DNA from 2 places in the Paenibacillus sp. FSL R5-0701 genome. Region 1 is predicted to be linked to the other one. Evidence: riboswitches for the same ligand, from Rfam matches in the RefSeq annotation. Region 1 holds a riboswitch; the other holds the start of a gene.
What was found. Region 1 has a riboswitch for cyclic di-AMP ahead of MKZ13_RS10625 (C40 family peptidase). Riboswitches for the same ligand answer to the same signal wherever they lie in the genome.
Positions count from the first base shown of each region.

Region 2: another riboswitch for cyclic di-AMP. It lies ahead of MKZ13_RS00150 (ubiquitin-like domain-containing protein); the one in region 1 lies ahead of MKZ13_RS10625 (C40 family peptidase).

Region 1 covers NZ_CP150230.1:2,262,900-2,268,101, reverse strand. Annotated here, with positions in the region: gene MKZ13_RS10640 (carbohydrate-binding protein) at 1-62, shown strand, start outside; tRNA gene MKZ13_RS10635 (tRNA-Leu) at 209-292, opposite strand; gene pelA (pectate lyase) at 470-1,432, opposite strand; cyclic di-AMP (ydaO/yuaA leader) riboswitch at 1,852-1,983, shown strand; gene MKZ13_RS10625 (C40 family peptidase) at 1,989-2,453, shown strand; gene MKZ13_RS10620 (carboxymuconolactone decarboxylase family protein) at 2,527-2,856, opposite strand; gene MKZ13_RS10615 (hypothetical protein) at 2,999-3,217, opposite strand; gene MKZ13_RS10610 (hypothetical protein) at 3,337-3,666, opposite strand; gene MKZ13_RS10605 (xanthine phosphoribosyltransferase) at 3,764-4,345, opposite strand; gene MKZ13_RS10600 (hypothetical protein) at 4,550-5,202, shown strand, end outside.
Region 2 covers NZ_CP150230.1:31,763-36,964, reverse strand. Annotated here, with positions in the region: gene yabG (sporulation peptidase YabG) at 1-577, opposite strand, end outside; gene rsmA (16S rRNA (adenine(1518)-N(6)/adenine(1519)-N(6))-dimethyltransferase RsmA) at 637-1,539, opposite strand; gene rnmV (ribonuclease M5) at 1,544-2,089, opposite strand; gene MKZ13_RS00150 (ubiquitin-like domain-containing protein) at 2,245-3,429, opposite strand; cyclic di-AMP (ydaO/yuaA leader) riboswitch at 3,703-3,956, opposite strand; gene MKZ13_RS00145 (TatD family hydrolase) at 4,198-4,968, opposite strand.

The DNA.
Region 1 (5,202 bases):
TGGTCACCACTGGATCGGAAGGACCGAATATTGACAGCGTTAATGTTACCGCAGCGCAATAAACGTTCCATATGGCTGATGGAAGACCATTTGCTGTACGTGCAGCTAAGCACTAACCTCTTGGATACTCAAGTCTAAAGTTAGTTTTATATCAAAAAATGCAAAAAAAGACTCCTTAAGCGTTAGCTTAAGGAGTCTTTTTATTAGATGCGGTCGAGAGGACTCGAACCTCCACGGGGGTTAGCCCACACGGACCTGAACCGTGCGCGTCTGCCAATTCCGCCACGACCGCATATTGTATCTCCGTGATCAATATCGGCGACAAGAGATAATATATCATGTGGAATCTATCATGTCAACACTGAAAATAATAACAATAAAGCCCGAACCAGACGTCCATGTCGTTTTCAGGCTTTACCTTTAACTGCTGCTAATAGTTTGGTTCATTAAAACGGAAGCATACATCAAATTACAGCTTGGAAGGCCAGTTACCATACCATGCATAACCGCCTCTTCTTTCTTTATCAATATCACTTAATTTGTATTTTACTACCCCATCACGACCAATAAAGATTGGTTTATCCGTCCCTATCTCATAGAAGCGTGCCCAAATTGGTGCAGCTTTGGAATCAGCGATAATTTTACTATCTCCATTAGCTCTTTCATACTTGTAACCCGTAATTTTCACTTTGTTAAACCAAGCCTCCGCTCCTTTAATGGATGCAGTAATTTTAGCGTTAGCAGGTCTGGTTTTCAGAAATTTAACAATCGTTACACTCTCTCCAGCTGTCAGCGATGGCACTTCGTAGATTCTTGCGCTCGCTGGTTTAAGGGAGCTGGAATCATGTTGTTGTCCCCATGCTGTGAGCTTACCACCTGAAACGACCTGTGTATTCAAAATCGCCTCCACACCTTTGGCAACTGAATTTTTACTGCGGTTAGCAAGTATGCTGTCGATAAAAGAGAAATCACCTTTGCGTGCCGCTACTTCATCCAGCATGATCATTACATTAATCATGGCATCATCATTGTAAGTGATGTGCTTGTGGTATCCGGAGCTTTGGTAAACTTGTGGCCATCCGCCGTTTGAATACTGCATGTTGATCAAAAAGTTAATTCCTTTGATTGCAGCTGTGGAGTAACGCGGATCATTCGTCTTTTTAAATTCCTTCGCCAATCTTCTAATTTCTGAGTATGTAGCCTTGTTGTCTATCGTGGACTTTGCCCACTCTCCACTTGTCTGTTTATAATCTTTTCTCCAACCTCCATCCGGCAGCTGGTTCTTCAAAATATCAGAAATACTCGCTGTCGTACCCGATGCATCCGCAGCAGATACCATCCCTACAGGGAGAACTGCCATTCCAACTGCCGAAAACACCATTGTACATGCCAGGACAAAAGTAATTATTTTCTTCGCTTTCAAATGTAACACTCTCCTATGTTCGTTTTTATAAATCTTCCACTTCTACTTTACCTATGATACTCGTCTCTAAACCTCCTTTATTTGTATTTATCGCATAATAAAATCAATTTTAATCCAATATGTGGATTGGATACTCAGATAATATGCAAAAAATCGCTTTTTGTCAATATATGCAACTTAATGAATATAATCTCTCTAATTCTACATAACGGAATAGTTCTTTTAACTCATGACAAACCTATTTATTTATCCAAATTCGTCTTAAACGAACCAATAATGACGTTTTTGTCATGAATGATACCCAAACTTGATCCCTTCTTTCATATAAAAACCTTAATTCCGCTAACATTGAGGTATTACGAAGGGTTTTAAATGGGTTTGACAATTACGCATTTATGCAATATAGTTTCAAATAGTTACAAAAACTTAATTATTCATTGCCGAGTTTCATGTTTGAAAACGGGGGAACCAATTTGGGTGAATTATTCTTATACATAGGAAATATAGGGAACCTTCTACCGAACCCTTAGCTAACTCCGTAGGCATCGAAGGGAGAACATTGATTTTGAAAAAACTGATTATCTCCATTTTTGGAGCAGCTGTATTATTTACATCCGGGGCAACAAGCACAGAGGCAAGCAGTATCAACTCCGTAGTGAACAACATGACAGGTATTCCTTACAAATGGGGTGGCACAACTGTAGCCGGCTTCGACTGTTCTGGTTTTATGAGATATCTTTTCAACAAATACAGCATTGAATTACCACGTACTTCGCAGCAGCAAGCCAAAGCAGGTACTCCCGTATCCAAGAGCAATGTTCGGACAGGTGATCTGGTGTTCTTTAATACAACAGGCAAAGGCATTTCACATACAGGTGTATATATCGGCGGCGGACAATTCGCTCATGCCTCCAGCAGTAAAGGTGTAAGCATCACGAAGTTATCGAATCCATACTTCAATGATCGTTATGTAACAGCACGTCGGGTAACTGGACAGTTTATGTATGATAAAATGCTAGGTAAAATGTGATTCACATACAAAAAGGCATCGGTTATTAACCGGATGCCTTTTTTGCACTTAAAAATGTATGTTGCATTGCTTACTAATGCAGCGCCTTCTGCACTCGCATCGCACCCTGAGACAGGGCATGTCCTCCTCCAACAGCTCCGGCCACCGCAACGGTCTCCATAATCTCCTGATCTGTTGCACCCTTGGCACGGGCTTCTTCTACATGGTAGAAGGTACATACCTCATTGTTGGCAAACAATCCAATCCCAAGGGCAATTAGCTGTTTTGTCTTCGCATCAATCACGCCAGGTTGGAAACATTCTCCGGTAAACTCATGATACGACTTCACCACACCTGGCAGCACATCGCTTAATGCTCCAATCTGATCCTTGTAGGCATGAACTTTATCATTCATCAATGTCATGGCTTGTAGCACACCCTCTCGGCTATAGTTACAGATCTTCCTCACTGTACCTATCTTCTCTCCCGAGTGAGCCAATTATGCCAAGAAATCATGGTAATTCCAAACATTTAACGCGCATGGCCACTGCTATAATTATAAGCTGTTACTCACTAAGTGGACTCTGGCGCGGCTCGCTGAACAGCTGATAGCTGTAACCTCGGTCCAGCTTAACGACACGTCGATTCTGACGACGGATAAGTACCTGCTCGCCATCCCAGGCAACCACAATCCCCTTCACGTCGTTCGATTCCAGCTCGTCCCGTACGACTCTAACTTTCTCACCTGACAGACGCAGGGCGTCCAATTCTGTATCACTAATCATCTTCATGGCTCCTATATTTCAAATTTATTTACAAAAAGAGACCTAAATGAAAAGTCATTTAGGTCTCACGTGACTGTATTGGACTGTCATGTCATTCGAAATTATGTCCCGACTGAAAGTTACCGCTGCGCGTGCTCTTTGCTGTCGTTCTTCTCGAACCAAAAATCAAGCACTTTGGCGGACATCACACGTTCTTCAAGGTACTCCACTTGATGCGGTGTAAATTGTTCTTTCCAAGAGAAGGACAACTCTTCGCACAAGCCTACAATCGTCAGTAATTCTGACCAGGCAACATAGCGTTTGTACCAGAAAAATTGAGGATGTTCAATCATATAGGGATAAAGGTCATCGAATTCCGTATGTTTACAATCCAGGGCACGTTCAAAATGAACTTTCGATTCCGCCAGCTTATCATTAAAAAATTGTTCTGTTGCCGGTTGGTTCCCCATGGTGTTGCCTCCTCTCCCTAACATAACCCCATTATAAATGAAATCGGCGGTCATGCAAAGGCATAGTTCAAAAAATAGGCCCTATTCCTTTAAAATGTCACATTTCGTTATCGTCAAATTGTACTGTTCCATCGTTCAGGGAACGAATGCGTACCAAGGCTTCCACCGGAATACCCTGTTCACGAATCGTGCGTGCCCCTGCCTGGAAACTTTTCTCGACCACAACGCCGAATCCGACGAGTTCCGCGCCAGAACGCTCGATAATTTTGATGACGCCACGAGCGGCATCTCCATTGGCAATAATATCATCAATGAACAAAATGCGGTCATTCTCATGAATGAACTCGCGAGATACCATAATGTCAGTTACAATTCCTTTGGTAAAGGACGGTACACGTTCACAGTAAGCATCAGGATCAGCCAGAAGTGTTTTTTTGCGACGGGCGAATACAAGGGGCACCCCAAGTTCATAGGCCGCTGCAAAAGCAACCGGTATCCCTGAGGATTCTACCGTGATTACCCGAGTTACTCCACTTTCACGAAAACGGGCAGCAAACTCACGTCCCATCTCCATCGTTAATGCAGGATCAATCTGGTGGTTCAACAGACCATCCAGCTTTAATACTTGATCCGAGATAACCACACCTTCTTGCAAAATTCGTTGTTTCAATAATTCCATGATTTGACCTCCCAAGCCTATCCTATGAGGTAAAAGTATCATATATCTATCTATAAGTTCAAGCGAAATTGCCTGGGCGCTGTCCTTGAGACACAATTCAAGACAAAGCTCACTATCGATTGTCATGAGTTTGGTGGGTCAAGCATACCTTCTACCATGGTACCCGCATGTCCAAACTATACAGGGGCCTGAGAGGGGAAACACATGAAACAGGCATTTCGGGTGCTGCAGATCGCATTTACATACATCGGAACGGTTGTCGGAGCCGGCTTCGCTACAGGGCAGGAAATTTTGCAGTTTTTTACCCAGTATGGCAAATGGGCCACCATCACCATAGGCTTATCCACCATGCTCTTTGTCTGGTTAGGTACCAAAATGATGCTGATCGCTCACGATACCGGGTCCCGCTCTTATGAGGATCTGAACAAACATTTATTCGGCCATAAGGCGGGCAAATGGATCACCTGGGTGACCCTTCTCATTCTCATTGGCGTGAACAGTGTCATGCTTGCCGGAGCAGGCTCCGTTTTTGTCGAACATCTGGGTTTGCATTATCAGACAGGTCTGATCGTCACACTTGTAGGGACATACCTGCTTCTCGGTCGGGGCATTCAAGCCATCCTACAAATGAATAGCATCGTCGTGCCCATGATGCTCCTGTTATCTCTGCTCATGATCACAAGTACCATCCATCATCCAGGTGCTTCCCGATTCATCACACTGACGACAGACTCAAACCCTATTCAAGTGTGGCTGTCTCCACTATTGTATACTTCATTCAATCTGGTGTTGGCTCAAGCTGTTCTTGTGCCTGTAGGTAACCAGATTCGTAGTCGGAATGTGCTGAAGTGGGGTGG
Region 2 (5,202 bases), 2.2 Mb from region 1:
TGGCCACCTGAATGGCCGACACAAAATTTTGCGAATTCTTGTAGCTACCAAGACTATATAAGTCATAGGGCTGACGTGTCTTTAGGACCCCATCATGACCCGTAATGACTACGATATCCGGACGTACTTTGGGTAATAAACGGTATAGGGTATCTGCCATTGCCGATTCATGGACATATTGTCCCTCTGCGGGCACGCGAAGTTGCTCATAGAGATCCATACTTTTTTTCAAATAGTTCGGATCTCCATCCAGATGAAGCACCTTTCCAGGCATCTCAAAATAAGCCGGTTCCTGCTGAGCAGACCAATCCTGTACCAGACCTTCCCGATTCCGCTCAGCCTGTTCCATACGATTCTGCTGCAGACGGGACAGGGTCTGATGTGCTTTAATATGCGCCTGTCTAGTCTTGGCGCTTTGTGGTTCGTAAGGAACCTGTATCAAATCATCCACCGGGGAATCGGCAATCAGCCGGAACTCAGTCCCTTTAATGACCGCAGCATCCAACTGGAGGCCTTCCACCCGAAAAGTCACATCGCCGCCGTATGACTTCCGAACGACCAAGTCTCCGATATTCATCAACGTAATCACCTCTACCCCATCGTATGGGCAGAGACCCGGTTTGGTTCATTCAAATTTTACAGCGCTGCACGTACCCCTGCTTCCCACATTACGGTGCTGAGTGTGGCATACTCTTGCAGACTCAACGTCTCTCCACGTCGGGACGGTTGAATACCTGCCTGCTCCAGCAGAATGTCTGCCTGTTCCCGGTTCTCCTTTGTGAAGAAACGTGCCTTCAAGTTGTTTGAGATTGTTTTTCTCCGTTGGGCAAAAGAAGCCTGTACCACTTCGAAGTAGTGTGCTTCATCCGGAATCTCCACTGGTGGTTGCTCACGCACTTTCAGCTTAATGACAGCTGATTCCACATTAGGTTGCGGAATGAAGACCGTAGGCGGCACAATACACACAAGCTCCGGCATACTGTAGTACTGAACTGCGATGCTCAGACTGCCGTAGTCTTTTGATCCTGGTGCAGCAGCCATGCGTTCAGCCACTTCTTTTTGGATCATGACAACAATACTGTCTACCGGCAGCTTCTCTTCCAACAGTTTCATCATGATTGGAGTCGTTACATAATAAGGCAGGTTAGCCACGACACTGACTTTGTCCACGGATGCAAAATCCGTATTAAACAATTCAGCCAGATCAAGCTTCAACACATCCCCATGATGAACACGTACATTCGAATAAGGCTGCATCACTTCTCCCAGGATTGGGATCAAGCGCTGATCAATCTCTACGGCTGTGACAGGACCTGCTACCCGAGCCAGTCGCTCCGTAAGGGCTCCAATACCCGGCCCGATCTCTAACGCGCCCTTGGACTCGTCCAGGTCGGCTGCATTAACGATTTTGTTCAGTATATTTTGATCGATCAGAAAGTTCTGACCCAGACTTTTCTTGAATGAGAATCCGTGTCTTTGAATAATCTCTTTGGTTCGTTTGGGCGTTGCAATTTCTATCGTCTCTTCCATATCCTTCATATGCTCACATTCCTTCACGTTCAATTTGCGCTAATGCTGTAGAGAACTCTTCCCGTGTAATCTGAAATACACTGAGACGTTTGTGGAACTGCTTACCGTTACAATAACCGATGCCCAGCAGATTGCCCATCTCCATGCGACGTGCAGCAGCCTGCGGATGCACGATAAGTCCTGCCGCGATCAGGTCCTCCCAATCGATCAGGCTCGGAGCACCTTCGTATGAAGTATGTACGCGCGCCAGAGCATGACGGATCGCTTCAGGTGAGGCATTCTCCACCCCAATGTCCCCTTTACGCGTTGCATCGGCTTCCGGAATGAAGGCATGTTTGCAGCCAGGCACCTTGTTTGCAATAATTTTACGAATGCGTTCGCCAGCATGATCCGGATCTGTCAGTACAATGACTCCCCGTCTCTCCTGAGCAAGCGCAATTCGCTTCAGAATGCGTTGGTTGATTGCTGATCCACCTGTTTCTATTGTATCGGCTTCAACGGCCCGACGGATAGCTACCGTATCGTCACGGCCTTCCACCACAATGACTTCTTTTATCATGTTCCATTTCTTCCTTTCTAACGCAAAAAGAAGAGGAATATCCTCTTCTCTGCCAAACGGCGGGGGAGACTGAATTCAGACTCCTCCGCCGCATATTCCGCATGAACCATTCATGCAACTATTTTATAGCATTCCCATTTCAAAGTAAAACGATTTTAGTTCGCTTCCGGCTTCACCGGACCGATCACGTAGACCGTCTTGCCTTTCTTACGTCCAAAATTCAGGGCATGCTTCACACTGTCATAATATACATCAATTTTGTTGCCTTTAATGGCACCGCCTGTATCTTCTGCACGACGGAATCCCAGACCTTCGATATATACCCACCAGCCAATTGGAATGACTTTGGGATCAACCGCAATGGTGCGACCTTCCGTTACACGAGTACCGGAAGCTGTTTTTGTACCAATGCCAGGCTCTTCGGAAGAGTAGGCAGTCATGGATACATTTTTAAGTACTTTGGAGTATTTAAAAGAAGTCCCGGATACGGTAATCACTTTGCTGCCCGAGGCAGATGTTTTCTTCGAGTTCGTTGTTGTAGCCTTTTTGGTTGTTGAAGTTTGAGCCGATACGGTCTGAATCTCAGGTTCTTTCACGACCGGTTTTGCTTTGGTGCCGACAGCGATCACTTTATCTACACGATTATTCGCGACAGATTTGCCGACCATTTTTTTGGAGACCAATTCTCCATCCTGAAATACCTTTTCGATATGCTGTACAAGTGTGCCTTCTTTGCCGTTTACAACGACACGGTTATCCCCTTTGTACAAGCTAGGGTCAGCCGTTTTAATAACTTTGTAAGCGATCGGTTGCTCTACTTCCACTGTACGCTTTGTTACGCGCACTACACGGATCTTCATCTCCGCTTTGATCGCAGTTCCGAGCGCCGGATACACTTTATCATTACTTTCAACTTGAATACCTGATTTTTGAATTGCATCTTCTACCGATGAATCGGTTGTATACAGAGTCTTGGTGTCTCCGTCTGCCGTAATGTTAACTGGAACGGCCCGCTCAATAACGATTCGGTCTCCATCTGTAATCGCCCCATTCATGGACATGGATACCTTATCGTGAGGGCTGACTGTGATCGACTGCTCCTCCAGCATTTCCTGAAGCATTCCTGTACGAGTCTCTACCACCTGAGCTTTGCCATCAATAACCAGCGAAATTTGTTTCCCGGCCTGACCGTAAACGACTAACAAGATCATGATTGTAAGCGCAATTGAGAAAATCGCGATCAATGCCATTTGACGCATGTTCTCATGCTTCCACCGCAACGCGAAAGACTTACTGGATGATCGTGACTCATGGGTCTCTTCTGGTTGGAATGTGCCCACTTCTCCGTCCTCCTTCATAGCCTCGCCGTCTAAAGTAATGCATGATGTCTTTGACGTGACTATACCAAATTTTCTACAGAACACAGATTGGACCAACATAATCCGGTTCTGCACCATGAATCAATCTTCGCAACATGATGTCATCCTCCTGAATACCTACCGTATGATGACAATATTTCTTTTATTCAAAAACAAAAAAGCCAAAGAAAGAGTGTAAGAGGAACTCTTTCGTGGCTTCCGAATGATTTTGAATATCGGAAATTCATGCACGAGGTTGCCTCTCTTTTTCCGCTTGCGAGGTTAGCTGTCGGGTTCGGGCGAAAGAGAGCCGCCCTATCTTGGGTCACCCGCTCATGGCGGACGCCCTTGAATTCACCCCGAGACCCAAAGAAGAAATCAAATACGGCTTCGCAGTTCCCTTCGCTGCTTTTGGGTCAGCGAACGTTGCGCATCGGCCAAATACACCGATGTTTAAGCCCTATTGGTTCCCCCGCTCTCCGTTAACGGAGACTCAGCGAGACTGATTCATGAAAGTAATGTTGTTTCATCGGAAAGTGTCCCTTTGTTCATCCCCCGAACATCTGTCCAATTTTCCGCACAACAATTCACTGAAAAGATGATATCCTGTTTTGATGCATGTTGTAAAGCGTTGATCAAGTACGTTTTTCTGAATATTTGGTTAAAATATTGTAATATTCTTGATTTATTTGGATCAAAGGGCAAATTAACTCCGCTTACCTGCCTTTTTCACCTCATTTACTCGTTTTTTTAACGAATTCCAAATCGTTCCATGGCATTTTTGGTTGTTATTGCAGCAATTTCCTCCACCGAAATGCCTTTAATTTCCGCAGCTGCCTCTGCAACCAGACGTACATGCGCTGTCTCATTTCGCTTCCCACGATAAGGGTGAGGTGTCAAATATGGAGCATCTGTTTCAATGAAAAACCGGTCCATAGGAACCTTCTCCAGCACCTCTTTGGGCTGCTTTGCATTTTTGAATGTGATTGGTCCTCCGAAGGAGAGATGGAAGCCCATATCGAGACAATTTTTTGCCGTTTCCCAGCTGCCTGAGAAGGAGTGCATCACACCACCAACCTCACCAGCTTTCTCTTCACGCAAAATTCTTATAATATCCTCATGTGCATCCCGATTATGGATGACAATCGGCATCTTCACTTCACGCGCCAAAGCAATTTGTTGTCGTAATACGCGATGCTGTATTTCCTTTGGTGAAGTGTCCCAGTGATAATCCAATCCAATCTCACCAATCGCAACCACTTTTTCATGCTTGCATAAAGATGCAATCCACTCCAAATCGCCCTCCTGCATTGTGATCGCATCTACGGGATGCCACCCTACAGCTGCATATATAAAATCATATGTTTCAGCGAGTTTCATTGTGGTTGGAATCGTCTCCCGGTTAAAGCCAATGTTGATCATGCGACCAACTCCTGCATCCACAGCACGCTGAATCATGTCCTCGCGGTCCTCGTCGAATTGTGGTGCATCCAGATGTGTATGTGTGTCGAACAGCATCATGTCTGTATCTCCCTTCATGTCGAAATAACGACTATCTTCTTTTTGAAAATTCAATTTGTAAAATCCAATAATTTAATGACTCGTACATAAAACATTTTGGGTAATCTGTGTATTACATCATCACGTTTGTTTCTTCACAACTACAATATATAGAAGATATACAGATATTCTGATCTATATATTGCTGATTAGGCTCATTCTACCAACTTGCATTTACAAAATTATGTCGATCTA